DNA from 2 places in the Exiguobacterium acetylicum genome. Region 2 is predicted to be linked to the other one. Evidence: riboswitches for the same ligand, from Rfam matches in the RefSeq annotation. Region 2 holds a riboswitch; the other holds the start of a gene.
What was found. Region 2 has a riboswitch for FMN ahead of K7G97_RS12780 (ECF transporter S component). Riboswitches for the same ligand answer to the same signal wherever they lie in the genome.
Positions count from the first base shown of each region.

Region 1: it holds a riboswitch for FMN, as region 2 does, so the genes downstream of both, ribD (bifunctional diaminohydroxyphosphoribosylaminopyrimidine deaminase/5-amino-6-(5-phosphoribosylamino)uracil reductase RibD) here and K7G97_RS12780 (ECF transporter S component) in region 2, are expected to answer to the same signal.

Region 1 covers NZ_CP082333.1:2,863,828-2,878,768, reverse strand. Annotated here, with positions in the region: gene K7G97_RS14785 (methionine ABC transporter ATP-binding protein) at 1-208, shown strand, start outside; gene K7G97_RS14780 (methionine ABC transporter permease) at 198-848, shown strand; gene K7G97_RS14775 (MetQ/NlpA family ABC transporter substrate-binding protein) at 868-1,686, shown strand; gene K7G97_RS14770 (M20 family metallopeptidase) at 1,709-2,914, shown strand; FMN riboswitch at 3,098-3,242, shown strand; gene ribD (bifunctional diaminohydroxyphosphoribosylaminopyrimidine deaminase/5-amino-6-(5-phosphoribosylamino)uracil reductase RibD) at 3,402-4,442, shown strand; gene ribE (riboflavin synthase) at 4,427-5,053, shown strand; gene ribA (GTP cyclohydrolase II) at 5,053-6,243, shown strand; gene ribH (6,7-dimethyl-8-ribityllumazine synthase) at 6,240-6,698, shown strand; gene K7G97_RS14745 (putative bifunctional diguanylate cyclase/phosphodiesterase) at 6,964-9,600, shown strand; gene K7G97_RS14740 (DUF6612 family protein) at 9,740-10,561, shown strand; gene K7G97_RS14735 (methyl-accepting chemotaxis protein) at 10,614-12,317, opposite strand; gene K7G97_RS14730 (alanine/glycine:cation symporter family protein) at 12,507-13,865, shown strand; gene treC (alpha,alpha-phosphotrehalase) at 13,990-14,941, opposite strand, start outside.
Region 2 covers NZ_CP082333.1:2,451,918-2,466,858, reverse strand. Annotated here, with positions in the region: gene glpX (class II fructose-bisphosphatase) at 1-289, opposite strand, end outside; gene K7G97_RS12810 (DUF86 domain-containing protein) at 441-884, shown strand; gene K7G97_RS12805 (TIGR01457 family HAD-type hydrolase) at 891-1,655, shown strand; gene K7G97_RS12800 (NifU family protein) at 1,698-1,925, opposite strand; gene K7G97_RS12795 (DUF1462 family protein) at 2,035-2,331, shown strand; gene K7G97_RS12790 (NAD(P)/FAD-dependent oxidoreductase) at 2,373-3,425, opposite strand; gene K7G97_RS12785 (YuzB family protein) at 3,518-3,751, shown strand; gene K7G97_RS12780 (ECF transporter S component) at 3,827-4,393, opposite strand; FMN riboswitch at 4,549-4,690, opposite strand; gene K7G97_RS12775 (HesB/IscA family protein) at 4,802-5,152, shown strand; gene K7G97_RS12770 (NAD-dependent epimerase/dehydratase family protein) at 5,270-6,136, shown strand; gene K7G97_RS12765 (GNAT family N-acetyltransferase) at 6,145-6,636, shown strand; gene K7G97_RS12760 (GNAT family N-acetyltransferase) at 6,633-7,124, shown strand; gene K7G97_RS12755 (NAD(P)/FAD-dependent oxidoreductase) at 7,368-8,366, opposite strand; gene K7G97_RS12750 (NAD(P)/FAD-dependent oxidoreductase) at 8,610-9,821, shown strand; gene K7G97_RS12745 (YuiB family protein) at 9,903-10,220, shown strand; gene glcT (glucose PTS transporter transcription antiterminator GlcT) at 10,322-11,179, shown strand; gene ptsG (glucose-specific PTS transporter subunit IIBC) at 11,397-12,920, shown strand; gene ptsG (glucose-specific PTS transporter subunit IIBC) at 13,050-14,941, shown strand, end outside.

The DNA of each region.
Region 1 (14,941 bases), 410 kb from region 2:
TACCGGTCAACCGCTCTTATCGCAAGTCGCAAAACGCTTTGACGTCGATGTCAATATCTTGCACGGGAGCATCACAGAATTGCAGGATACGCCGTTCGGCACCTTACTCGTCGAGTTGATTGGTGAGCCGGCTGAAGTGAAGCGAGCGTTACACTACATCGATCAGGCACAGGTGACGGTTGAGGAGGTGCTCGCTGATGCTAGTTAACTACAGTGATATTTGGACAGCATTCTTACAGACGATGACGATGGTCTCCATCTCACTCTTATTCTCAACCTTGATCGGCTTACCACTCGGGATCCTGCTTGTCGTCACGCGAAAAGGCGCATTGCTTGAAAATGTCCCGCTGTTCACGTTCTTCAACAGTATCGTCAATATTTTTCGCTCGATTCCGTTCATCATCTTACTCGTTGCGATCATCCCGTTGACACGGTTGATCGTCCAGACATCGATCGGAACAGAAGCCGCCATCGTCCCGCTCGTCTTTTACGCTGCACCGTACATGGCGCGGCTGATCGAGAGTTCTTTACTCGAAGTCGATAAAGGCGTTCTTGAAGCAGCAGAAGCGATGGGCGCGACACCGTTTCAAACAATTTTCCGCTTCCTCCTACCGGAAGCACTCGGTTCACTCATCCTGAACTTAACGATCGCGACGGTCGGCTTGATCGGGGCGTCGGCGATGGCAGGTGCGATTGGAGGCGGTGGTCTTGGTGACTTAGCGATCACCTATGGTTATCAACGATTCGATACGAAAGTCATGATCATCACGGTTGGAATTCTCGTCATCTTAGTCCAAGGCTTACAGACGACTGGCAATATCGTCGCACGAAAAATTAGAAGACATTAATCAAGGGAGCGATTCAGCCATGAAAAAAGCAGTAGCAATTGGAGCAACACTCACGACGATTTTATTTGCCGGGTGCGCAGCATCAGGAGAAGACGAAAAGACGATCAAGCTCGGTGTCAGCGGTTCGGACACACAAGTTTGGGATTATGTCGCGAAAAAAGCAGAGAAGGAGGGCATCAAAATCGAGCTCGTCAAGTTCTCCGATTATGTCCAGCCGAACATGGCACTGGCTGAGGGCGAGATCGACGCCAATGCCTTCCAGACGATTTCCTACTTCAACGCTTTCAAGAAAGAACATAACTTGAAGCTATCGCCGATCGCGACGACCGTCATCGCACCGATGGGGATCTACTCGGATAAATACAAGGACGTCAAAGACATTCCGACTGGCGGAAAAATCGCCGTTCCGAACGAAGCGACGAACATGGGACGCGCCCTCTTGTTACTGCAAGAAGCGGGTCTAATCAAGCTACCGGACGACTTCGACGGTAACGGCTCGGTCGATAAGATCGTCGAGAATCCGAAGAAGCTGAAAATCGTCCCGATCGTCGCCGGGCAAACGCCACGCGTCTTACCGGACGTCGCCGCATCGATCATCAACAATGGCATTGCCGTTGACGCCGGCTTTAACCCGATCAAGGACTCGATCGTCCATGAGAACGAGACCGCAAAACCATACATCAATATCATCGCGACACGGACGGAAGACAAGAACAAAAAAGAACTGAAAAAGATCGCGTCGCTGTATCAACAAAAAGATGTCGCGGCCTTCATCAAAAAAGAATACAAGGGCAGTACGATCCCGACGTTCGTTCCACTGAGCGATATCGGCGAATAATTTCAAAAGGAGAGTGGACAGTATGACGACACCAGTACGCACGACATGGGTAGAGACGATTGAACAGGACATCGAACAAAAACGGGAATCGTATCTTGAGACAAGTCACCGGATTCATGCAACGCCGGAAATCGGGAACGAGGAATTCTTTGCTTCGCGGCTCCATGCGGAGCGTCTAACGGCGGAAGGTTTTACGGTAGAACTCGGCGTCGCGGGGCACGATACCGCGTTCTTCGCGAAGAAATCGAGCGACCGACCAGGCGCGACGATTGCCTTTCTTGCTGAATACGATGCGTTACCAGGCATTGGTCACGCGTGCGGTCATAACATCATCGGCACGACGAGTGTCGCGGCAGCGATCGCACTCAGTAAAGTGCTCGATGATGTCGGCGGGAGTGTCGTTGTCCTTGGAACACCGGCCGAGGAAGGGGGACCGAACGGTAGTGCGAAAGGCAGTTTCGTCAAACATCAGTTACTCGAAGGAATCGATGCGGCCTTAATGGTTCATCCGTCGGGTCAAACACGGATTACGGGTTCTTCCCTTGCGGTCGATCCACTCGACTTTGCCTTTACGGGTCGTCCGGCACACGCAGCGGCGTCACCGGAAGAAGGCATCAATGCCCTCGACGCGGTCATCCAACTCTTTAACGGAATCAATGCTTTACGTCAGCAGTTACCGGACGATGTCCGGATTCACGGAATCATCACGCATGGAGGCGATGCGCCGAACATCATCCCGGAATACGCAAAAGCACGTTTCTTCATCCGGGCGACGACACGGGAACGATTGAATGCCGTCACGGAAAAAGTCAAAGCCGTCGCCCAAGGCGCGGCACTCGCGACCGGGGCGACACTTGACGTCATCGCCTTCCAAAATGAAGTCGATAATCTCGTCTTCAACCGGACGTTCGACCGTCTGTTCCAAGAAGAAGCAGAGGCGCTTGGTGAAAAGGTCCATTTAGACGAACGACCGGGTCTCGGCTCGACGGACGCCGGTAACATCAGTCAAGTCATCCCGACGATCCATCCGTATATCAAGGTTGGACCAGATGATCTCGTCGCCCATACGGAAGCATTCAAAGAAGCGGCCCGTTCAGCAGCTGGAGATGAAGCATTGATCACAGGAGCAAAAATCCTCGCTCGGACAGCGCTTCGCGTCCTCGCGGATGAGCGAACGCGCGGAGCGATTGCCCAAGAATTCCATGACCGGAAGAACGGGTATCTGTAAGCAGAAAACGACGACTGGACGCACTGCTATCAAGTGCTCCGGTCGTTTTTGAGATGCGGTCGATCACAAATTGGTGATGGGTGACAGAACTGGAGCGAAATCAAAAAAGAGACAAGACAGAAGCATTTGCGCTTTGTTTTCTTGAAAAAGATATGCTAGGCTAAAATTGTATAACTCAATAATCCAGTTCTTCGGGGTAGGGTGAAAATCCCAACCGGCGGTGATGCGATCAATCGATCGACGAGCCCGCGACCCATGATGTACGCATCATGGCTGACTTGGTGAGATTCCAGGGCCGACGGTAAAGTCCGGATGGGAGAAGAACGAAACGACACGATTCAAGCTATTTTCTGAAAAAATGTTTTCAGGAGATGGTCTCTTTCTGCATGAAAAAATGCAGGGAGCGAACCGTGTATTTCGTGAACCCTTCTATACAGACGCCCCTTTTTCAAGGGGCGTCTTTTTTCATTTGAAAGGAGTGAACGCGATGTCACAGATGATGAGTTATGCCATGCAATTAGCACATATGTTACACGGACAAACAAGTCCGAATCCAAGTGTCGGCTGTGTCATCGTCAAACAAGGACGCATCATCGGATTTGGTGCGCACCGGTTTGCCGGTGGTCCGCATGCGGAAGTCGAAGCCTTACGGATGGCAGGAGAAGCCGCTCGTGGTGCCGATCTCTACGTGACGCTCGAGCCATGCAACCATCACGGCAAGACGCCACCATGCACGGAAGCGATTCTACAAGCAGGAATCAAACGAGTCTTCGTCGCAACGGAAGACAAACATGCGATCGTCGCTGGTTCCGGAATCAAACGGCTACAGGACGCGGGAGTCGAAGTCGAGGTCGGCTTGTTACGGCATGAGGCAGAAGCCCTCTACATGGCATTCTGGAAGACGATCGAACGAAAACGCCCGACCGTGACCGTCAAGATTGCGCAGACGATGAACGGGATCGCGGCGACAGGTGAACAGCGCTGGATCACGTCAGAAGAAGCACGCGCGAACGGTCGTGCCCTACGTGGACGCCACGATGCAATCCTCGTCGGCAGTGAGACGGTCCTCGTCGATGATCCAGCACTGACGTTACGCGCGTCGTCAGGCATCGAGCCGATTCGAGTAATTGTTGATCGCCGGGGGCGTGTCCCGGAGACGGCCCAAGTTTTCCGTGATGGTAAAAATCCAACCTACTGGCTGACGAGTGTTCCTCGGATTAGTCACGATCAGGTGACGGTGCTCGTTGGTGAGTATGAGACGCCGGAAGCGATTTTGAAACGCTTATACGAACAAGACATCCGCAGTGTTTTGATCGAAGGTGGACCGACGATTCAAGCCGCTTTCCTTGAGGCAGATCTCGTTGATCGAATCGAAGTCTACCAAGCCCCATCGATTTTTGAAGGCGATGCGTGGAATAGTCAACACGATATCGAAAATCGTTTTCAAATCGATCAAATCGAAACGGTCGGACCGGATCTCCATCTGACGTACATCCGAAAGGAGGAGACGACATGTTCACCGGAGTGATTGAAGAAGTCGGAACCTTAAAACGAAAGATCCCGCGACCGAACGGGTTAGCGCTTGAAATTGAGGCGCACCGGGTACTCGAAGGAACGAAGATCGGAGATAGCATCGCCGTCGATGGGATTTGTTTGACGGTCACGTCGATGAGTCCGACCGGTTTCACGGCAGATGCCGTCCATGACACGATCCGGTCGACAGCCCTCGGCACATACCGCGTCGGAAGCCCATTGCAACTCGAACGGGCGATGCCGGCCGACGGTCGCTTCGGCGGCCATTTCGTCAGTGGACATATCGACGGAACAGCCCGACTGATCAGTCGACGACCGGATGGAGAAGCGATGGTCTATACGTTTGATGTCGGATCATGGCAAAAGTATTGTATTCCGAAAGGCTCGATCGCGATCAACGGTACGAGCCTGACGTTGCAACGCGTCACACCGGAAACGATCTCGATTTCATTGATTCCGCATTCCCGTCAAGTGACGACGTTTGATCGATTGGCAAGCGGTGCAGTCGTCAATATCGAGTGTGACATGATGGCGAAACATCTCTATCATTTCACGCAGCATGAGAAGCAGACGGACTGGGCAGCATTCTTAGGAGGCGACATGTAATGAACGGATTCGACTTGATTGAAGACGCAATAGAAGATTTGAAAAACGGACGACCGATCATCGTCTGTGATGACGAGGATCGAGAGAATGAAGGCGATCTCGTCATGCTCGCAGAACACGCGACACCAGAAAACATCAACTTCATGATCACGTATGGAAAAGGACTCGTCTGTGTACCAGTCAGTCCGCGGATCGCACAGCGACTCGAACTTGCTCCGATGACAGCGAATAATACAGATCCGCATGGGACGGCATTCACGCTCAGCATCGATCATGAAGAAGCAAAGACCGGCATCAGTGCTGAGGAACGGTCGCTAACGATTCAGCGGATGCTGACGGATGGACCGGAACGTTTCAAACGACCAGGTCATATCTTCCCGTTGATCGCAAAAGAGGGAGGTGTCCGGGAACGACGCGGACATACGGAAGCGGGTGTCGATCTTGCCCGTCTTGCCGGTAGCGATGAGATTGCCGTCATCTGTGAAATCATTAAGGAAGATGGCACGATGGCACGAGTCGACGATCTACTTCTCTATAAGGAAGAACATGATTTAAAACTGATTACGATCGAAGCACTCGTCGCCTATCTCGAGCGTCCATTGACGCGGGAGGCGGAAGTATTACTTCCGACGACGTTCGGAGCCTTTCGAATGATCGGCTATTCGACACAAGATAAGAAAGAACATGTCGCTGTCTTATCCGGCGAAGCGCACGACGGGATGCTCGTCCGTCTACACTCGGAATGCCTGACAGGGGATGTCTTCGGTTCGAAGCGGTGCGATTGTGGTCCGCAACTCGATGCGGCACTCGAGCGGATCGAACGAGAAGGTGGAGCCGTCTTGTATTTACGTCAGGAAGGACGCGGGATTGGTCTGATGGCGAAGTTAAAAGCGTACGAGTTGCAGGAACAAGGACTCGATACAGTCGAAGCGAATCATGCACTCGGTTATCCGACGGACATGCGTGACTATACGGTCGCAGCGAACATGCTGCGCGATCTCGGCGTGACGAAGATCCGCTTAATGACGAATAATCCGGATAAACAACGGGTGCTTGAGCAAGAGGGGATCGAAATCATCGAACGTGTACCCCATCAAGTACCGGCTGAGCCGGAAAATCAGCGTTACCTGAAAACAAAACAATCAAAACTCGGGCACTGGCTCGACATCCAAGGAGGACACACATCATGATCTATGAAGGTTTCTTAACAGGAGAAGGACTACGCGTCGCAATCGTCGCAGCACGTTTTAACGAATTGATCACATCAAAACTCGTCGGAGGAGCAAACGACGCGTTCCGTCGCCATGGTGTCGCAGCGGATGCTGTCGATACAGCGTGGGTTCCGGGAGCATTTGAAATTCCACTCGTCGCGGAAAAGTTAGCGAAAAGCGGCAAGTATGACGCCGTCATCACGCTTGGTGCCGTCATCCGCGGGGCGACGTCGCACTATGACTATGTCTGTAACGAAGTCGCGAAAGGTGTCGCGAGTGCATCACGCGACACAGGCGTACCGATCATCTTTGGTGTCCTGACGACGGATTCAATCGAGCAAGCGGTCGAACGTGCTGGTACGAAAGCTGGGAACAAAGGCTACGAAGCTGCGGTTTCTGCGATTGAGATGGCGAATCTTTTACGCACGATCTAATGGAAGTGAAAGAAGATATCCTTAAGCTTGAGGGGATCTGGATTAGTTGAAGATAGAAAGAGGTCGATCACCAGTTTAAAAAACTGAAGGTCGACTTCTTTTTTTGCTGAAATGATTTAAACTAAACGCCTTTTGAGATCAGTGTCGGACTCTAGATCGAGCAAGAAGCACGTATCATTTTCCTGTTTGTTACAAAAAAGGTTTTTCTCTTGTTAAACATCGGTATATAACAATTAGTACGTACCGAATAGAACGGAGGGACAACATGAGAAAGCAGACATGGACGGTTGGTTTTTGGGAAATCAGTTGTTTCATTCTTTGTTTTTATATTTGGCTGATTCTTTTTGAATCCAGCCCACAATGGAGCACGTGGGGAAACAACACGTTCTCGATTCTCGGTTGTCTCGTTGCCACGATCATGCTGGGACGCTTAGCGGTAAAGCACGAAGTAGATGGACAGCGATGGTTCTTCTTCTGGCTTGCTTGTGGAACAGGCAGTTATCTCATTGCAGAATTGATATGGACCTATACGGAAGTCGTATTGAAGCAGGTCGTATCGTTTCCTGGAACACCAGATTATTTTTATTTATTACAGATATTCTTTTTCTTAGTAGCGTTCTTATACTTCATTCGTCAACAAGTATTACCGAAGCGACTCATCGGTTTTATTTTTGATATCTTGATCGTCATGACGGTAGCTATGACATATAGTTGGTTTTTCTTAATGCGTCCGATTCTCTTGAATCAACAGGCGACCGTTGCTGAAGTCGTCGTCTCCTTTAGTTATCCGCTCAGTGATATCATTCTATTATTTTGTGCCATCAGTCTTTTTTTCATCATCCCGACAGAAGTGTGGCGACGACGTCAACGCCTGTTTCGCTTACTCATTACAGGTCTAATCATTCAAATCATTGCGGATACATGGTTTCTATATGAGACGATCGTAAATCGTCAGGAAGCAAATCAATGGATTGATCCATTGTTTATTGCTGGGCTGTTGATTGTAGCGAATGCAGGATATAAACAAGACGAGGGAACGGTTGGACTTTCGAATAACGTCTCTCGAACACAATCAGTCGGAAAGTTGTTTTTACCGTATGCTTTAGTCTTGTTTCTGTTCGGCACCATGCTCCTGTATGCGCAACGTGATTCATCCGTCAACGGATTGATGATTGGGTGTGGAATTACGATTTTCTTGATTCTGATTCGACAAATCTTAATGATTTTGAATAACCAGCAACTCTTGCAAGCCGTTCATCAAAAAACGGATGCGTTAGAAGAAAGTGAAGAACGCTATAAATCGCTATTCATGTACCATCCAGATGCCGTATACTCGCTCGATCTATCTGGAAGATTAGAAAGTACTAATCCTTCCTTTGAACGAATGACGAATGATGACGGGAAGGAATGGATTCAAAACACATATCAATCATTTTTAAAGCAGTTGGATCGTCGAGAAGCGCATGCATTTCATTTCGAGACGTCATTTGAAACTGAAGATGGAAAAAGTCGATTATTGAGCATCACGAGCATTCCAATCCGTATCAAGGAAAAAGTCGTGGGTGTTTTTGGTATTGGTCAAGATGTTACGGATATCCGGGAGAATGAGCAGAAAATTCATCGATTGGCTTACTTTGATCCTTTGACGGGAGCATTGAACCGACTGCATTTCGAAGAACGTCTCCAATACATCATGCAACAAGAAGAACAAGAAGAATGCATGTTATGTTTCATCGATTTAGATGATTTTAAGATGGTCAATGATACGTTTGGTCATCAAGTCGGAGATCAGCTCTTGAAGAACGTCGTCCATCGTCTGCGAGAAGCGACGGAATCATCCGATATCGTCGCAAGACAGGGCGGGGATGAATTCACGATCGTCCTTCGCGACATCAAAAATACCAATTCAGGGAGAAAACGCGTGCAATCGATCCTTGAATCATTGCGTACGCCGCATCAAATCGATTCATACGAACTCATTTCGAGTCCAAGTATCGGTACGGTCACTTTTCATACGGGTACGTCGCAACCGATGTTAACGTTGTTACGCCAAGCGGATTTAGCGATGTATCAGGCGAAATCACGCGGCGGAAAGCGAATCGTCTACTTTGAGGATATTGCAGAGAGTGCATCGCGACGTTTTCGTCTGGAATCGGAACTACCAATGGCAATCGAACGCCAACAGCTCGTTTTGGAATATCAACCTTTAGTCGATACAAAGTCTTATCGAATGGTCGGGGTGGAAGGCTTGATTCGTTGGAACCATCCGGAGTTTGGCAGAATTGCACCGAAAGATTTCATTCCATTGGCAGAAGAAGCCGGAATGATCATTCGCTTAGGAGATTTCGTACTGAATGAAGGATTTCGACAAGCTAAGCGATGGCAGGAAGCAGGAATCGACCTCAAGCTCGGATTAAACGTCTCGATGCAACAGTTTCACCATCCGACATTCATCTTGTCCTTGTTGCGATTGATTGAGGAAACAGGGGTGAATCCAGCACGGATTGATTTAGAAATTACAGAAGTCTCCGCCATCGAAGAGGTGGAGGAGACAATCGAGACGATGATGCGACTTAAACAAATGGGCTTTACGATATCGATTGATGATTTCGGTACAGGATACTCCTCATTGTCAAGACTAGCTGACTTTCCGATCGATACGTTGAAGATTCCCCAAGAATTCGTCGAACGAATGCAGGATAGTGAGACGGATCATGCATTGATTTCATCGATCATCCACTTAGCAAAGTCGTTGCGACTTGACGTCGTAGCAGAAGGGGTAGAAACGTTAGAACAAGTCAATCTATTGAATCAGTTAGCTTGTCAACGCATGCAAGGTTATTATTTTGGCAAGTCGATGCAGGCGATAAATATCCAAGAACTATATCAATTAGAAAAATGAATTTCAAAAAAAGGATAGTAGATTTGAAATTTGAGGGTTCGTTTTGAGGTAGAACGGTAATGGTCTACTAAAGAAAGTTTGAAACATTTTCCAATGTTTTTCGTAAATCAGGGTAACGCGTATAAAGGAGGAAATGAATATGAAGAAAACAAGGTGGGTAGCAGCCGGGATTGTCGCAGCATCAATTGGACTTGCCGGATGCCAAGATGGACAGACGGATTCAGGTAGTGGTAGCGGATCGGGTTCGACGAAGTCAGGGGAACTCTCGAACACAGAGCTGTTAAAGAAAGCGACAGCTGCTCAAGAGGATATCAAATCGTTCCATATGGAAGGAACGGTCAGCTCTAAAGCAGGTGAGATGGCGATGGATCAGAAGGTTTCAGCTGATATCATTCAAAAGCCGCTCGCGATGAAGCAGACGATGACGATGAAAAATCCTGAAGACGGGAAAGACGTGACGATTGAAAGTTACATCGTTGACGATAAAATGTATCTTTCACAAAACGGACAATGGATCGTTCAAGATGTTTCGGAATTAGGTGAGATGGTCGAAGCGATGGAATCATCGGCATCAACGGAACAAAACTTGCAACTCTTAAAGAAATACAAAGATAATTGGACAGCGAAAAAAGAGGGCGATGTCTATCAAATCGACGTTAAGCTGAGTGGTGACGATCTGAAAGCCTTCATGAAGGATTCCCTCGAACAGACAGGACAGATGGCACAGATGAAAGACGCGATGGATAGCATCGATTATAAGAAGATGAACTACAAGATGACGTACGACGCGAAGACGTTCTATCCGAAGTCTCTCGACATGGACATGGTGTTTGCGATCGAAAAAGAGACTGAGTTCAATATGAAGAATAAGTCGACGTTCTCGAAATTCAATGAGATTAACGAAATCACATTACCGGCGGAAGCAAAAGACGCACAACCGCTCACAGGTGCAGGACAATAAATAATAAAAAGAAAGCCCCTCTCTTCTAATCTGAAGACGAGGGGCTTGTCGTTTAGACTTGGAACTGACGTAAGACCTCTTTTAGTGATTCCGCCTGCTGTTGACTGACGGAAGTCTGGTCATGGACATCCCGGAACGCTTGGACGGAATGATTGATTTGTTCTGACATCGATTGTGTGCCTTGCGCCCCATCATTGACGGTGACGGCAACATCGTGGATGACACCGAGCATGTTCGCTGTCAGTTCCTGGAGTTGACCGGCTTGAGCGGCAAAATGTTCCGCTGCATCACCGAATAATTGTGCGTCATTTCGATACTGAACGGAGGCGTCTTCGAATAAATCATAGTCCTTGACGACCTTCGTATCGATGAAGGAGAGCATCTCACCGGAAGCGGAATTCAAATGTTCAACGGACTCGATGACGGAAATCGAGACGTCTTGAATTTGTTCGACGGTATCCCGGCTACTTTCAGCAAGTTTACGAATCTCATCGGCGACGACGGCAAAGCCGCGACCGACTTCACCAGCGCGTGCTGCTTCAATTGAAGCGTTAAGGGACAATAGATTCGTTTGCGCCGCGATCGAGAGGATGGCGTCCGATAAGACGGAAATTTCTTTGACAGCTTTCGCGCGAGCCATCGCGTCCTCGAGTTTACTTTTCGTTTCAGCGAGAATCTGATTCGCGGTCTGTTTCGCTTCTGTGGCGACGACTTGAAGCGATTCGGCACGTCCGCCGACTTCTTGTGCCCGTTTTCCGTTCGCTTCCGCACCAGAAACGATATCATGAATCGTCGCTTCCATATCGACGGCAGACGAGTTCATCTCTTCGGCAGAAGCGGCGGTCTCCTGCATACCGGCTGATAAATTTTCGATCGTATGGGAAGTCGACGCCATATCCTGATCGAGTTCGCTGATTCGACCGGAGACGTGACGTGAAGTCGACACGACATGGGTTGCTGTATCATCGACCTGGACGATGATCGTCCGTAAATGGGCGATGAATTGATTCATCGACTGGGCGATTTGTCCAATCTCGTCATCACGTACGACGTCGAGTTGTGCCGTCAAGTCGCCACCTTGTGTTGCCAGTTCATGCGTTTTCGCCTGCAGTTGGCGAAGTGGACCGAAGATCGAGCGTAAAATCAAGACGGTGAAGATGACGCCGAGTAATCCGACGACACCGATGATCGTGAAGAGAAGGAGGTGTGCTGTATTGGCAGAACTTGTGATGGCATCACCATTTATTTTCGCTTGTTGATTATTAAATTTTACGATTTTCGTCAGCTGATCAGAGACGGCGAAATACGAATCCCGGCTGTCCCCTTCATAATAAGTGACAGCTTCTTTTTGGGTTTCTGGTGTACTAAGAGTGAGCAGGCGATCGGTCGTCTCTTCGAACGTCTGCCATTTCTTTGCGAGGTCATCGAATAATTGACGGTCTGATTTTAAGTAAATCGTCTTCTCATATTCAGCAAGATTCGCATTAATGGTCGCTAAACCATCTTTGACACGCTTGTCATAACCGGCTTTAATCTCTGGATCATTTTCTTGAATGTGTAATAATTCGACACGTCGTAAATCCGATAGAGCAGTATTCGTTTCATGAGATAAGTTCAGACCAGGAATCCAGGAGGATGTGATGGTCTGACTCTGTTTGTCGACGTGGTCGAGTGAGAATCCGCCGTATAACCCGACACCGACTAAGCTAAGCAAAAGTATGGAGGTCAATAAGATAAGCTTCGTTTTAATCTTCATGTGATTCGCTCCTTTTTTTGCAAGATGAACTATTTATTTTCTTGATTATACCGTCACAAGTAAAAAATTTACTTATTATCAAAAAAATTAAAACGTAAAATAGTTTTATGAAAAAATAGTTTGACAATTATCAGTAAATTCTGAAAAAATGGTAAAGAACTACATATTTCATAAAGGGAGGTAAGACGAATGGGAAATTCATTTAGTGACTGGATTAGTGCGGTGTCCGATATCGTATGGGGACCACCGTTACTCATTCTGTTGGTCGGTACGGGGATTTACTTGACGATTCGCTTAGGATTCATTCAAATTACCAAACTGCCGTATGCACTGAAGCTTGCGTTTTCAAAGCATCAGGACGACAAGTCAGAAGGTGACATCAGTCACTTTCAAGCGTTGATGACGGCACTAGCAGCGACCGTCGGTACAGGGAATATCGTTGGTGTCGCAACCGCCGTTGTCCTCGGGGGACCAGGCGCGATCGTCTGGATGTGGTTGTCCGGTCTGTTCGGGATGGCGACGAAGTACGCGGAAGCAATCCTTGCCGTCAAATATCGTGTCGTCGATGAAAAAGGACAGATGGCAGGAGGACCGATGTATTACCTGGAGCGTGGACTGAAGCAAAAATGGCTCGGTGTCTTGTTTGCTGCATTCGCTTCGATCGCCGCGTTCGGGATCGGAAACGGGGTCCAGACGAACTCGGTCGCCCTCGCGATGAAATCGACGTTCGATGTGCCACTTTACGTGACGGGGATCGTATTGATGGTATTGACAGGTGTCGTCATTCTTGGTGGGGTCAAGTCAATCGGGAAAGTCGTCAGTCTGTTCGTTCCGTTCATGATTTTCTTCTATGTCGGAAGTGGTTTACTGATTCTCGTCATGAACTATGACTTGATTCCAGGTGCGATTTCGACGATCTTCAGCAGCACATTCTCAAGCGAAGCCATCACAGGTGGCGCGATTGGGGCAGCGATTCGTTATGGTGTCGCGCGTGGTGTCTTCTCAAACGAAGCAGGACTCGGTTCAGCACCAATCGCAGCCGCTGCTGCAAAGACGGACTTCCCGGGACGTCAAGCGCTCGTCTCGATGACGCAAGTCTTCCTCGATACATTGGTCGTCTGTTCAATCACGGGACTGACGCTCGTCATGGGAGGACAACTCGATACGAAGTTAGAGGGTGTTGAATTGACGACGGCGAGCTTCGAAGTCTTCCTTGGTCCTGCCGGAAAATACATCGTCACGATCGGACTCGTCATGTTTGCGTACTCGACCGTTCTTGGCTGGTCGTACTACGGTGAAAAATCGATCTATTATCTATTTGGTCAAAAATCGATCTTACCCTACCGCATCCTGTTCGTCTTAGTCGCCGGAGCGGGTGCGATGACGACGAACTTGAACATGGTCTGGGCGATTTCCGACGTCTTCAACGGATTGATGGCGATTCCGAACTTAATCGGTTTGATTGGATTGTCCGGCGTCGTCATTGCCGAGACACGACTGTTCCGCGAACAGTTAAAACGAGAAGAAGCGAATCGGAAAGTTTCGTAGGATACATGCTTAAAAAACGAGTTCGTGTATGATGAAGTATGAGAAAAGGGAGATCACGTTCCGGGTCATGTACTCGGATGGTGATCTCCCTTTTTATTTGATCGAAAGAAATTAAGAATGTGCATCACTTTTGACGATAAAGCATCAGGGATTCATACGGACGTAACGTCAAAGTGTGCCCCTCTGTCTGCATCTCCTGGTAGTTGTGAAGTAGCACCGTATAATCCGATCCGTCACGAGGTAACGTGAACGTCGTCTCTGTTCCGTAGAAGTTCGAAACGACAAGCAACTCTTCCTCGTTCGTTACGCGTTCGTACGCCCAGAGTGACGAATCGTCTGGTGTCAACAGACGGTATGAACCGTCTGTCAGCACGTTATACTGTTTGCGGAGTTGAATCAATCGTTTGTAATGATGATAGACCGAGTTTGGGTCTGCGACAGCCGACTCGACATTGATTTGCTCATACGTCGGCGAGACCGGTATCCATGGTTCACTCGTACTGAAGCCACCGTTGACAGCATCCGACCACGGCATCGGCGTCCGCGCATTATCACGCGATTTTTGACGAATCGCAGCGAGAATCGCTTCTTCCGTTACACCGTTGTCCCGAGCTTCCTGATAGGCGTTCAACGTCTCGACATCGCGGTAGTCGGACAGATCCGTGAAGTCCGGATTCGGCATGCCGATCTCTTCTCCTTGATAGATGTACGGTGTACCTTGTAGACCATGAAGCGTCGTCGCGAGCATCTTCGCACTTTCGACGCGATACGTGACGTCGTCACCGAACCGGCTGACGACGCGTGGCTGGTCATGGTTGCACCAAAAGATTGCGTTCCAGGCTTGTCCGTTCATGCCGGATTGCCAGTCGGAGAAAATCTGTTTCAGTTGCTTGAAATCAAATGGTGCTGCCGTCCATTTTTCGCCGTTCGGATAATCGACCTTCAAATGATGAAAGTTGAACGTCATCTTCAGTTCTTGTTCATCAAGCGATGAATAACGAAGACAGTGTTCAAGTGACGTCGACGACATCTCGCCGACCGTCATGAGATCGTGTCCAGCAAAGACTTCTGCGTTC
Region 2 (14,941 bases):
GACCTTTGGCGACGATATTCGTACCTTCGAGCGGGTCGACGGCGATGTCAACGATTGGACCGTTTGCTGTTCCGACACGTTCGCCGATGAAGAGCATTGGTGCTTCGTCGAGCTCACCTTCACCGATGACGACCGTTCCGTTCATGTTGACCGTGTTCAAGACTTCGCGCATCGCAGTCGTTGCTGCATCATCCGCTTCATTTTTCTTACCGCGACCAATCCATTGAGCAGAAGCTAATGCTGCTGCTTCCGTAGCGCGTACGATTTCCAGTGCGAGTTCCCGTTCCATGTATATAACCTCCACGTCACCAATGTGACATACTATTTTCAGCAAAAATCTAAATTGAGGATAACACATTGGGGAATGTGATGCAAATGACCTTTCTGCTTTTCAGGATTGCCGGATAACGATAAAATGGAGGATGTGAGGGGGAATGAAGATGTATTTCGTCAATCGTCAAAAAATCGAAGAGACGGTCGTCTGTTATGAGACGGCACTTCGACAAAGTAAGGAAGTTACGGGGGATCCGGTGACGACGGCACTGGCTATGGAGCGGATCGGTTTTTTAGTCATCGAGAGTGTCATCGACATCGGAAACAGTATGATTGATGGATTCATCATGCGGGATCCGGGAAGTTATGAAGATATCATTCTCATATTAGAAGATGAGAAGGTCATCGATGGACCGCTCGCGACGAGTCTGAAGAAGCTCGTTGCGTTACGTACGTTGATCGTCCGGTCATTCACACAGTCGAGTATGGCGGAGATTCGGGCGGTACTTGAGACAGAGGAAGCAGAACTATGTCGTTTCCCGGAAGCGATTCGCCGGTATATCGAGACAGAACTCGGACCGGTGTCTGCATTTTTACCAAACGAGGAGTGAGTCAGGATGAAGGCAAAAGGCTATTTATTTGATTTAGATGGAACGATGTATAACGGAACGGAACCGGTAAAAGAAGCGGTCGATTTCGTCAATCGTCTGCAAGCAGAAGGCATTCCGTATTTGTTCGTGACGAATAATGCGTCGATGACGGCAGAAGCCGTGGCGGAGAAATTACGCGGGATGGGTGTTCATTCCGATGCGAAACACGTCTTGACGAGTGCGATGGCGACTGGTCGTTATATCGCTGATCTATCACCGAAAGCACGCGTCTATGCGATCGGAGAAACAGGACTGATTGATGCGCTTGAACGGGAAGGGTTAGACGTCGTCGCAACAGAAGCGGCAGACTACGTCGTCATCGGTCTTGACCGTCAGATCACATATGAAAAACTCGCTGTCGGAGCCCTCGCGATTCGTGCCGGTGCTCGTTTCATCTCGACGAACGGAGACATCGCCATTCCGACAGAACGTGGATTCTTACCAGGAAACGGTGCCTTGACGTCCGTCCTGCGCGTGACGACGGAGAAGGAACCGTTCTTCATCGGCAAACCGGAACCGGTCATGGTCGATATCGCAACGGAGATGATTGGTCTGTCAAAAGAAGACGTCATCATGGTCGGGGATAACTACCATACGGATATCCTATTCGGAATCAATGGAGGCATCCGGACAATGCACGTCAATTCTGGCGTCCACACACCCGTCTTCATTCAAGGTCAGGATCGTCAACCGACATACATGGTCGATACGTTAGCCGAATGGATTCTATGAATCAAAAAATCCCGAACGAGAATTCGTTCGGGATTTCATGTATTAGAAGACTTGTTCGACTTCAACGACGCCAGCGACTTCTTCAAGAAGGGCACGTTCGATACCGGCCTTCAATGTGATCGTTGAACTTGGGCAGCTACCACAAGCTCCCATCAAACGGAGTTTTACGATTCCGTCTTCTACATCTACGAGTTCAACGTCTCCTCCATCACGAAGAAGGAACGGACGCAATTTTTCAAGAACTTCATTCACTTGATCAAACATTTCCATGCGTAAACACATCCTTTCGTATAGTTTCATTGTAACAGGGTTGAAAAATGTTCTCAATCTGGAAAACTTGTATACTAAAGAGGAGAGAATTGAAAAGGGGGACTTCAAGATGGAAATCACGGTTTATGGAACAGCGGTCACTTGTCCGAGTTGTGTCGGGGCACCCAGCTCGGAAGAGACGTTCAGTTGGCTACAAGCTGTCCTCGGACGGAAATATGAGCAAGCGATGACGCTACGCTATGTCGATTTCGAGACAGCAACAGCGGATCAATGGACGGAAGCGCTAAAAGAGGATGTCTATTTTTATCCACTGATCGTGCTTGATGATGAGATGATTGACGAGGGGTACGTCAAATTGAAGACGATTACGGAAGCGATTGATGCGAAGTTAAGTCAGACGGGGTGAACGAAGAAGAGGTATCCCAAAGATCGGGACACCTCTTTTGCTCATTTAATCTTTTTGTGTTTCCATAAGACACCGGACTTCAAGAGACGTGGGACTTTCCCCGTCAGCGCTTGCTTGCCCATGACGATCCCGAAACCATCTGATTTCCCAAGCGATCCGAGCATCCCGCGCAGTTTGATTTCTGGCAGTTTCGGCAATTTTTTCCCTTGCCATTTCGCTTGCAAGACATCGACGACTTGTTCTGCCTGATGTTCTGCGAGTTGACCGCTTGGTGCATACGGCAAGCTGGCACAATCGCCGATGACGAATACGTTATCGTATTCTGGTACATGGTGATGTGCCGTCAATTTGATCCGACCGCCACTGTCTGCAGCAAAGCCGAGATCACGAACGACCTTGACCGGTTGCGTACCTGCCGTCCAAATCGTTAAGTCGGACGGATACGTATCGTCGCCGTTACGCACGTCGTCCGCTGTGACGAGCGTGACGTTCGAATTGTTGATGACTTCCACGTCATGCTCCTCGAACCATTCCTGGACGTAAGACGAGACTTTGTCGGATAAGAACGACAAGACGGATGGACCGCGGTCGAACAAACGAATCGTTAAATCCTTCCGGCTCTCGTGCAGTTCACTGGCGAGTTCGACACCAGATAGACCAGCACCAACGATTGAGACGACGGATCCCGGTGACAGACCGCAGATCGCTTGCTGTGTCTTACGCGATTCTTCAAGTGTCTGGATGCTGTATGTAAACTCTTGAGCACCCGGAATGTTGTGGTATTTATCCTCACAACCGAGAGCGATGATCAAGTCATCATAGAATAATTCTGATCCGTCCTGCAGGTGGACCGTATTCGTCTCTGGTGAGATTTTAATGACATGTCCATATTTATAAGTAAGATGTTTCCCCTCCGGAAATTCAATCCGGACATCCCGATCTGATAATGTACCTGCTGCGAGTGCGTAATATTCCGTTTTGAGTGCGTGGTATGGTAGACGGTCGACGAGCGTGACGGCAACTTCCTCGTCCTTGAACCGCTCACAAATCCGCATTCCACCATATCCTCCGCCGAGTACGACCAATTGCTTCATAACGTAAAATCCCCCTTAGTTCCCCTAAATCAGTCTGACCTTGTATAATACGACATGAGGCAGGTCGTTTCCTGCTTGAAGGAGGAAAAAAAGTGAATCCGATTATTGAATTTTGTATCAGTAACTTAGCGGCGGGTACACAAGTCGTCATGGAGCAACTCGAACGTGACCCGAACGTCGATGTCGTCGAATACGGTTGCCTCGGCTATTGCGGCATTTGTTCGCTTGATCATTTTTGTCTCGTTGATGGTGAGACCGTCGTAGGCGAAACACCGGAAGAGTTACTCGAGAAGATTTACCTAAAAATCGAAGAAAACGAGCTGTGAACAAAGACAGCAAAAAATCCCCTCGTTCGTCTGAACGAGGGGATTCGTGTCCGTCAGCGGGCGCAGCTTTTCGGATCAGGCAGATTGTTGACGGCGCATCATCCATGGTCGTAGTTTCAAGAACAACGGAATGAAGAGTGCCGAGATGAACAACGCCTTGATGACGTTAAACGGTAAGATACCAGCTGTGATCGCTGTCCATTTGACAGCTGGATCCGCCATGTAGTCCATACCGAGGAACCATGCATACGCTGGAAGGATCAAGATATAGTTGAGAATCGCAAGACCGAGTGCCATCGTGATCGTACCAGCGACGAGACCAGTTGCGAGACCTTGTGTTGATTTCTTTTTATGGTAGAACCAGCTGACAGGAAGCACGAATGCGACGCCAGCAGCAAAGTTCGCGAATTCTCCGACCGGAACACCACTTCCGCGGAAGATGTAGTATAACACGTTCTTCAATGCTTCGACGATGACACCTGCGACCGGTGAGAACATGATCGCTGCGACGAGAGCAGGAACATCACTGAAGTCGATCTTCAGATAGTTCGGTAAGAACGGTAGTGGGAAATTGATAAGCATAAGAACAAATGAGATTGAACCTAACATTGACAGAGTGACCATTTTTTGTGTGCGTTTCATACGAGTATTGTCTCCTTTTGCTCGTTCCTCTCGATGAAGTATTGGCATGACTGCGTCCATAAAGAAACCCCTATTGATGAGATCAACAGGGGAGAAGTCCGCATTAAATAAACCTAATCGATTATTGCAAAAATCGATCAAATTCAAACTCATGCCGCCATCTTCTCCCATCCAGACTATACTGTCGGCTCCTGAATTACACAGAATCAGCAAATAGCGCCCTATTCGCTCGCGGGCTTCAACTCATATGAGTTGTTTACCGCCGGTCGGGAATTTCACCCTGCCCTGAAGATGGAACGATTATTTTATTGTACATACCATTTATACAACGAATTCAAGATAGTTTCAAGCAACTAGGTTTCGATTCGCTCAGAAGTTGCGTATACTAAAGAAAAGGAAGGTGATGACATGATCCATTTAACGGAGGCAGCAGCGCTACAAGTCCAGGACATGATGGCGCAGGCACCAGCAGATGAACGGAATCTTCGGATGCTCGTCCAAGGTGGTGGATGTAGTGGTCTGTCGTACGGAATGGGATTCGACCAACAGAAAGAAACGGATCTCGTTTTCGAACAGCACGGCGTGACCGTCATCGTGGACGAAAAAGATTACCCGGTCGTCAAAGGACTGGAAATCGATTATAAACAGTCGATGCTCGGCGGCGGATTCACGATCACGAATCCGAATGCCATCGCAACATGCGGTTGCGGGACTTCGTTCCGGACGGCAACGAATGCCGGGACACCGGGTGGCTGTTAATGAATCCAATCGTGGACATCGTCCACGATTTTTTTATTGTCCGTATACAGGAGACCTGTTCCATTGACTCGAAATATTAAGAGAGTGAATGCTACTACGAACAGGGAGGGCTTCAGGATGAGAAAAGTATTGATCTTCGGGGGAACGCGCTATTTCGGACGCCGGCTTGCGATTCGCTTAGCCGATTCGGGGGATGATGTGACGATCGTCACACGCGGTGAGCATACGCCACCAGTCGCGAAGGGCTTGACATTCTTCAAAGGGGACCGGACGTCAAGTAGTACGATGAAGGACTTAAGCCAGCAGCACTGGGATGTCATCTATGACAATATTTGCTTCACGCCGTATCAAGCCAAACTTGCGATCGACGCGTTTGAAGGGAAAGTCGGACGCTACGTGTTGACGTCTACGATGTCTGTCTATGAAGGCGGTGGTGCGAACATCACCGAGCGTGCATATAATCCGTTTCCCGGGAAATATGATCTCGAGAAGGAACATGGATATGGCGAAGGGAAACGCCAAGCGGAGAGTTATTTCTTCCAACGGGCGACGTTCCCAGTCGTTGCGGTCCGTTTTCCGGTCGTCCTCGGACCAGATGACTATACGGAGCGACTCGTCTTTCATATCAAACGGGCGCTTGACGGGCGTCCGATCGTTGCCGAAAACACATACGCGAAGATGGGGTATATCTCCAGTTACGAAGCCGCTGCCTTTCTGGAGTGGTGTGGTCGCTCGGAACTGACAGGACCGATCAACGCTGCGAGTGACGGTGTCTTATCGATTCAAGACCTGATGGATAAAATCGACCGCGTTGCGGGAACGACGAGCCAACTCGTCGCAAAAGGAGAGGATGAATCACCTCTTGCGCCGGAACGTGATTTTTATATGGATACGACAGCCGCAAAACAAGCGGGCTTTCTGTTCCAGCACATCGATGACTGGCTCGATCGCTTGATTGAAGAGGAGGTGCGCAATCACCAATGATGCAGTTGATGAAACCAACCCTCGCATGGGAGACAGAATACCGCGCCTTTTTAGAAGACTGGCGAGAGTCGGGCGAAACGATCGTGCCGGAAGCAGTCGGAGACACATATGAACCACTGGGCGCTTATTTTGCGGAACTGAAGGAAATGGAGACAACAGTCAGACCGGGTCTTGTCACCCATTCGACGTACTGGATGGTCGACGGGCAACGAATCGTCGGTGCGCTGAACTTCCGGCATGACTTGACGGAGAACTTGAAGTTGTACGGCGGACACATCGGATACGGCATCCGACCATCCGAGCGTCAGAAAGGATATGCGACGACCGGGCTCCGTTTAGCGCTAGAAGAAGCACGGCAACGTGGACTCGATCAAGTGCTATTGACGTGTGGCGTTGATAATCTAGCATCTCGCCGTGTCATCTTGGCGAACGGCGGACGAGAAATTGAGCCGACTGTTCGTAATGGACGCGAGACACGTCGCTTCATCATCCCGTTATGAGGATTCGTGAAGCACGTCTTGAAGATGCGTCAGCCATCGCCCGCGTTCATATTGATGCCTGGCGCGAGACGTATCAAGGTATTATTCCGGACACTTATTTAGTGCAGTTATCGCACGAAAAACGGACGAAACAATGGGGACAGACGTTAATTGATCAGCGCGTCTATGTTGCCGTGTCAGGAGAAGAAGTCGTTGGCTTTGCGCAAGGTGGAGCGAATCGAAGTGATGCGCGTGAAGGGGAGCTGTATGCGATTTATGTCTTGCAAGCGTCGCAAGGACAAGGACTCGGAAAAGCGTTGTTTCAACGCATCGCTGAGGACTTAGCGGAATATGAGACGATGCAGGTTTCTGTCTTGCGGGATAATCCAGCGTGTCAGTTTTACGAGCGATTCGGTGGTCAGATCTTCGAAGAATCGATGATTGAGCGAGGTGGGGTCGAACTCGTGCAACGGGTTTACCGGATACCTGTTAAAAGATCATCCGTATGAAATCGGACGTTTTCAACATCTTCGCTTTCCTCAGGCGGGATATAAGCCGCGCCAGTTCCCATTCCATGTGATCTGTCGGGTCTTACCTATCCCTGACGGAAGCACACATCGTGCTTCCTTTTTCCTGTAGGAGTCGAAAATGTTTGGTCATGTCCTATATGTGATTCCATCTAAATAAGAGGTCGGACTCCGGTATGTTATCCGGAATTCGACCTCTTATTTGTTTACAGCCATTCAGTTATCTCAAGAATGATTCGTTACTTTTTCGAACAGACTCGTCGAGTGTTGCGGGTGACGAGCAGATGGATCAACGAGAAGTTTCGCTTGGTTAACGGCGATCGGTGCTTCACCGAAGCCCGTTGCGATTAGTTTGACGCGTCCTTCGTAAGTCGCGATATCACCACAAGCGAAGACGCCCGGAATCGCAGTCTCCATCTTCGAATTGACACGAATCGAATTGCGTTCGAATTCGACTTCCCATTCTTTGAGCGGTCCGAGTGACGAGACGAAACCGAAGTTACAGACGACATCGTCAGCAGCGACGACGACGACTTCACCACTTTCAGCATGTTTGAACGTCAGCGTCTCGATGTGCGTCTCACCTGTAACCGATTCAAGTGTATACGGCGTCATGACGTTGACGGACGAATCGTGTAACAATTCGACCGAATGTTCATGGGCACGGAACTTATCACGACGGTGGACGAGCGTGACGGATTTTGCGATCGGCTCAAGCATCAATGACCAGTCAACTGCTGAGTCACCGCCACCCAGTAAGACGACTTGGCGATCCTTGAAACGTTCCATGTCGTTGACGAAATAGTGTAAGTTCGTTTCTTCGAAGCGTTCTGCATCCGCCACTCCGAGTGGACGCGCAGCGAACGAGCCGTTTCCTGCCGTCAAGATGACGGTCTTCGTATAATGCTCGCCTTTGTTCGTGACGAGGCGGATGATTCCGTCATCCATCCGTTCATAAGCGATGACGGTCTCACCGAGCACGTATGTCGGATCGAATTCATTTGCTTGTTCAAGCAACCGATCGACCAGTTCCTGTGCTTTTACTTTCGGAAAACCGGCAATATCGTATATATATTTTTCAGGATAAAGCGTAGCGAGTTGACCACCTAATTGAGGTAGACTCTCGATGACCTTCGTCTTCATCTGGCGCATTCCTGAATAAAACGCGGTGAACAGTCCGACCGGACCGCCGCCGATGATCGTGACATCATATGGTTGGTGCATCTGATTCCCTCCTAGCGTTGGATAGGTCCATTATATAGGAAGTAGGGGGTGAAGGTGCAAGTACGGGACATCTCACATTTTTTTAAGGGAAATTACATTTTTCTTTTGCAATCATTCCTGAAAAGTGTTTCAATAGGCTTATAGACATGTGAACATTATTTGAACAAAATTTTTGAGCATTCGTCTGTAATTGAATGTGAAGAAAATCACAACAAAACTACGATTCGTAAGGAGTATCAGAACATGAACACACCTAACATTGTTATTCTTGGAGCGGGCTACGGTGGATTGATCACAGCAGTCAACCTTCAAAAGAAACTCGGCGTCGATCAAGCGAACATCACGTTGATTAACAAACACGACTATCATTACCAAACAACTTGGTTGCATGAACCAGCTGCAGGTACGATGTCTGCGGAGCAAGCGCGCATCTACATCAATGATGTCATCAACCCGTCACGCGTCAAACTTGTCAAAGGTATCGTCGAGAAAGTCGACACGGCTGCTAAAACGGTTCTTTTACAAGATGGCGGAACAGTTCCTTACGATTACGTCGTCGTTGCTCTCGGTGGCGTTCCTGAAACATTCGGTATCAAAGGATTGAAGGAACACGCGCTGACGATCAGCTCGTTGAACAGCGTCCGTAAAATCAAGGAACATATCGATTACTCATTCGCACAGTACAAAACAACAGGATCACAAGATCGTTCACTCTTGACGATCGTTGTTGGTGGTGCTGGATTCACAGGAATCGAGTTCATGGGTGAGCTCGTCAACCGTATTCCAGAACTGTGCAAACAATATGACATCCCACGCGAACTCGTTCGTGTCGTCAACATCGAGGCAGCGCCAACAGTCCTTCCAGGATTCGATGCTGATCTCGTCAACTACGCACACAAATGGCTTGAGCGCCAAGGCGTCGAGTTCAAACTCGGTAACGGCATCAAGGAATGTGGACCAGGAAGCGTCACGTTCGGTCCGCTTCAAGGTGACACGACTGAGACGATCGAAGCAAGCACGATCATCTGGACAGGTGGCGTCAGCGGGAACCCAGTCGTTGCAGCATCTGGTTTCGAAGCGATGCGTAACCGTGTCGTCGTTGAAGAAGATCTCCGTGTTCCAGGACACGACAATGTCTTCATGATCGGTGACTGTTCAGCAGTCATGGATCCTAGTTCGAACCGTCCGTACCCACCGACTGCACAAATCGCGACACAACAAGCACACAAAGTCGCTGAGAACATCGCAGCACTCATCGCGGGTCGTCAAACATCGACATTCACGTACGAGAACAAAGGAACGGTCGCTTCACTTGGTCACAAAGACGGCATCGGCATGGTCTTCGGTAAGAAGATCTACGGTCGTAACGCATCGTTCATGAAAAAAGTCATCGACAACAAACACTTCTTCGAACTGAAAAAACTTGGTCTTGCGATCAAAAAAGGGAAGTTCTAAGTTCACGTTTTAGGCAAATGTACACTCGTGCATTTGCCTTTTTTGTCGGTTATACTAGAAGAGATTCAAAGGGGGAACAGTATGCATATCATTCAAGCCGTGATCGGGAGTGTCCTTTATCTCGTCATGTTCTTTAGTATCGGATTCATCTTAAACATGTTGTTGCGGAGTACATGGGTGATGCTCGTACTCTATCCGGTCATCATCATCATGATGATCGACAACCAATCGACGCTCGAATACTTCACGAATGCTCGTGAAGCGATTCCGAATCTCGGAGACCGAATTGCTGGTCTACAGACAGCGGATATCACGATGTTCGCGGCTGGTCTTGCCGGAATCATCATCGCCGGTCTATCGATTCGCTTCTTGCGTAAGAGCGGTTACCAAATGTTTTAAAGTCTACTTGAGTAAGTAGGCTTTTTTCGTGTCTGAAAAACCGTTATAATAAAAACAATGTCTTTAAATAAATGTGTAAGAGCAGATTGGGTTGAGAGCGAATGGATAAACAAATGTACCACGTTATCAAGGTATTGAATAATAATGTCGTCATTTGTTCGACTGGTGCGAATCAGGAAGTCATTATCCTCGCGAAAGGGATTGGCTTCGGTCGGAAGCCAGGCGATCAACTGACAGATCTCGACAAGTTGGAAAAAGTCTACACGTTGAAGGATAAAGAAGAACAGGATCAATATAAGGCGCTCGTCGGTCATCTCGATGAGAATTTCATCGCGTTGATGAACGAGATCGTCTCGATGATCGAGACACGCTTCGGAAAAAAGGTCGACGAACATATCCATATCGGATTGACGGATCATTTGACGTTTACGTTCAAGCGACTGGAACAAGGAATGGAAGTCACGAATCCGTTTCTTGCTGAAACGGAAGCCTTGTATCCGGAAGAGTACGCCCTTGCAGAAGAAATCGTCGAGTTCATCAGTGCCGAGATGAATTTTTACCTGCCTCCAGCTGAGACAGGATTCATCGCACTTCATATTCATTCAGCGACGAACTTCAAAGACGTACTCGAAGTTAACCGCCATCATCAACTCGTCGGTTTAATTGCTAGTCATATCGAACAGCGACTGGAGATTAAAATCGATCGAAAATCGCTTGATTACAAGCGTCTGATTCGGCATCTTCGTTCAGCGATTGAAAGGGTTTCCAATGGGGAGTATCTAGAGGCTCCAGAAAAAGTAGAAAAGCTATTGCGTGAAGAATATCCGCTATGCTATGATACTGCTTGGGAGCTGATGTCCATCATGGAACGTCAGTTGAAGAAAGCGGTACCGCGCGGTGAGGCGACGTATCTTACGATGCATCTGCAACGCTTAGTGCAGTACGATTCAGGTAAATGACCGCACGGACTACGTGTTACTGATACGATCAGGCATGAGTGGGATGTCGGGCAAGAAGCTTTATTTCCGTTATGCAACGGGATAAGTCTATTGTCTACAATCCGCTCGTGCCTGATTTTTTTCTGTAAAAAATCGGTCAGATGTCTGACTTTTTTCGTCTCAATCATTGGCATTATTCATCATACTTCGCTCTTAACAGGAAAAGGAGGAAACACACATGTTCAAACAGATTTTTGCTGTTCTTCAACGTGTCGGTAAAGCGTTGATGCTTCCTGTAGCGATTTTGCCAGCTGCCGGTATCCTACTCGGATTCGGTAACGCGATGCAAAATCCGAACTTGACGTCAAAACTCGAGTTCTTGAAAAATGATGCAATCATCAAGGTTGCAAAATTGATGGAAGCAGCCGGGGATATCATCTTCGGTAACTTAGCACTCTTATTCGCGGTCGGTGTCGCGATTGGTCTTGCAGGGGACGGCGCAGCCGGACTTGCGGCAATCGTCGGATTCTTGATCATGAACAAAACAATGAGCGTTTGGCTCGGCGTTACACCAGAAATGGTTGCTAACGGTCAAGGGTATGCAAACGTACTCGGTATCCCAACACTTCAAACTGGGGTATTCGGTGGTATCATCATCGGTCTGATTGCAGCTTGGGCATACGGGAAGTACCATAATCTCGAATTGCCGCAGTTCCTCGGATTCTTTGCTGGTAAACGTTTCGTTCCAATCGTCACTGCTGTCGTTTCATTGTTCGCAGGTCTTGTACTTGTATTCGTTTGGCCGTTCGCACAGGACGGATTGAACACATTCTCCCACTTCATGATGGAGAAAAACCCAACACTCGCAGCATTCGTCTTCGGTCTCATCGAACGTTCGTTGATTCCATTCGGTCTTCACCACATCTTCTATGCACCATTCTGGTTCGAATTCGGTTCGTACACGAATGCAGCAGGTGATGTCGTTCGTGGTGACCAAGCGATCTTCTTCGCTCAATTGAAAGATAACGTTGAATTGACTGCTGGTACATTCATGACTGGTAAATTCCCGTTCATGATGTTCGGTCTTCCAGCAGCAGCTCTTGCTATGTACCACGAAGCTCGTCCTGAGCGCCGTGCAGTCGTTGGTGGTCTTCTTGGATCAGCAGCACTTACAGCATTCTTGACAGGTATCACAGAGCCAATCGAATTCGCATTCTTGTTCGTTGCTCCAATCTTGTTCGCAGTTCACGCAGTCTTCGCAGGTCTCTCGTTCATGACGATGCAATTGTTGAACGTTAAGATCGGTATGACATTCTCTGGTGGTTTGATTGACTTCCTTCTCTTCGGTGTTCTTCCAGGACGCACGCAGTGGTGGCTCGTCATCGTCGTCGGTCTTGCACTCTCTGTCATCTACTATGTTGGATTCCGTTTCGCAATCCGCAAGTTCAACCTGAAAACTCCAGGTCGTGAAGATGCAGCGCAAGAGACTTCATCTGCTCAAGGTTCTGAACTCGCTGAAGGTATCCTTGATGCACTCGGTTCAGAGTCGAACATCAAACACTTGGATGCATGTATCACACGTCTTCGTGTCGAAGTTCTCGACAAATCGAAAGTCAACAAAGATGAGTTGAAAAAATTAGGTGCTGCTGGTGTCCTTGAAGTTGGTAACAACGTTCAAGCGATCTACGGACCGAAATCAGACAACATCAAGTCTGAAATCCAAGCCGTCATCGCATCACGTAAACAAGAAAAAACAGTCTAAAGTTTTTAGAGTGAGTCCTTCTGCGGAAGGGCTCATTTTTTTTGGAAAAATCTTTTAGAATCGTTTTGCGCTAGAATATTTTAGGGTATGAACTAAGTAGTTTGTTTAAAAAAAGGAGGGAATATACGCATGTGGAAAAACGTGTTTGGTGTCTTACAGCGGATCGGTAAAGCCTTGATGTTACCGGTAGCGATTTTGCCGGCAGCGGGGCTATTGCTCGCGTTCGGGACAGCGTTTCAAAACCCGAACTTGACGCAATATTTACCGTTCCTCGAGAACGATTCGCTAGTCGTCATCTGGCGGGTCATGCAGGATGCGGGTGATATCATCTTTGCGAACCTCGGGTTACTGTTTGCCGTCGGGGTCGCGATTGGTCTTGCGAATGGGGAAGGGGTCGCCGGTCTAGCAGCGATCGTCGGTTTCTTGATCATGAACAAGGTCATCAGTTCTTTCTTACAGATCACACCAGAAAAAATCACGGAAGCACAGAAAGCGAGTGACTTGTCGTATGCGACGGTCCTCGGGATACCGACCTTGCAAATGGGGGTATTCGGAGGGATCATTGCCGGTTTGATAGCAGCGTACAGTTATAATAAATTCTTTAAAATCAAACTGCCTGATTTCCTCGGATTCTTCGCAGGGAAACGTTTTGTTCCGATTGCAACTGCCTTGTTTAGTCTTGTCGCCGGGTTTGCCTTATCGTACATTTGGCCACCGATTGGAACAGGTATCAATACGTTCTCGAAAACAATCATCGAAGCGAACGAACCGTTGTCTGCCTTTATCTTTGGACTCGTCGAACGTTCATTGATTCCGTTTGGTCTTCACCATATCTGGTACTCAAGTTTCTGGTTCCAGTTCGGTGAATATACGGATAAAGCCGGAACGATCATCAATGGGGATCAGCGGATCTTCTTCGCACAGTTGAAGGACGGTGTACCATTTACGGCAGGGACATATATGACCGGGAAATATCCATTCATGATGTTCGGTCTGCCAGCAGCCTGTCTTGCGATGTACCACACGGTCGCAAAAGATCGTCGTAAAGCCGTCGAAGGTCTCTATTTCTCAGCTGCGTTGACTTCTTTCCTGACTGGTATCACGGAGCCAGTCGAGTTCTCCTTCGTCTTCGTTGCACCACTCTTGTTTGCCGTTCACGCCGTCTTTGCTGGTCTTTCATTCATGATCATGGATTTACTGAACGTCAAGATCGGGATGACGTTCTCCGGTGGATTGATTGACTACACGTTATTCGGGATTCTACCGAACCGAACCTCGTGGTGGCTCGTCATTCCAGTCGGTCTTGTCTTCGCCGTCATCTATTACTTCGGATTCCGTTTCGTCATCACGAAGTTTGATCTAAAGATTCCGGGACGCGAAGCGATTAAAGAAGGTGCCGCTACCTCAACGGCACAAGCAGGCGATCTACCGTATGAAATTCTACAAGCATTCGGTGGTCCATCAAATATTAAACACTTAGATGCTTGTATCACGCGTCTGCGGATTACGGTCAATGATAAATCAGGCGTCAACAAAGAGCGCTTGAAAGAACTAGGTGCTGCTGGTGTTCTTGAAGTCGGAGATAACGTCCAAGCCATCTTTGGACCGAAATCCGACGGGATCAAGACAGAGATGGCAGATATCATGAAAGATCCAAATTATAAACCGAAAGAGACACCAGAAGCAGATCCAATTCCACAAGTTCCAACGGGAGACGAAGCACGGACTTCTGGAACTACAGCAGATACCGGTCCACTCGCTGGGGATCGTGGCGGGGCTTACGTGCCTGAAGATGGATATGTTGCACCACTAAGCGGTATCATTCGTTCTCTCGATGATGTACCGGACCAAGTCTTCTCCGGTCGCATGATGGGTGACGGATATGCAATCGAACCAACGGAAGGATATGTCGTCTCTCCGGTTTCTGGTGAGATCACGACGTTCTTCCCAACGAAACACGCGATCGGTATTCTTGCGGATAATGGAGATGAAATCTTAATCCACATCGGTATTGATACGGT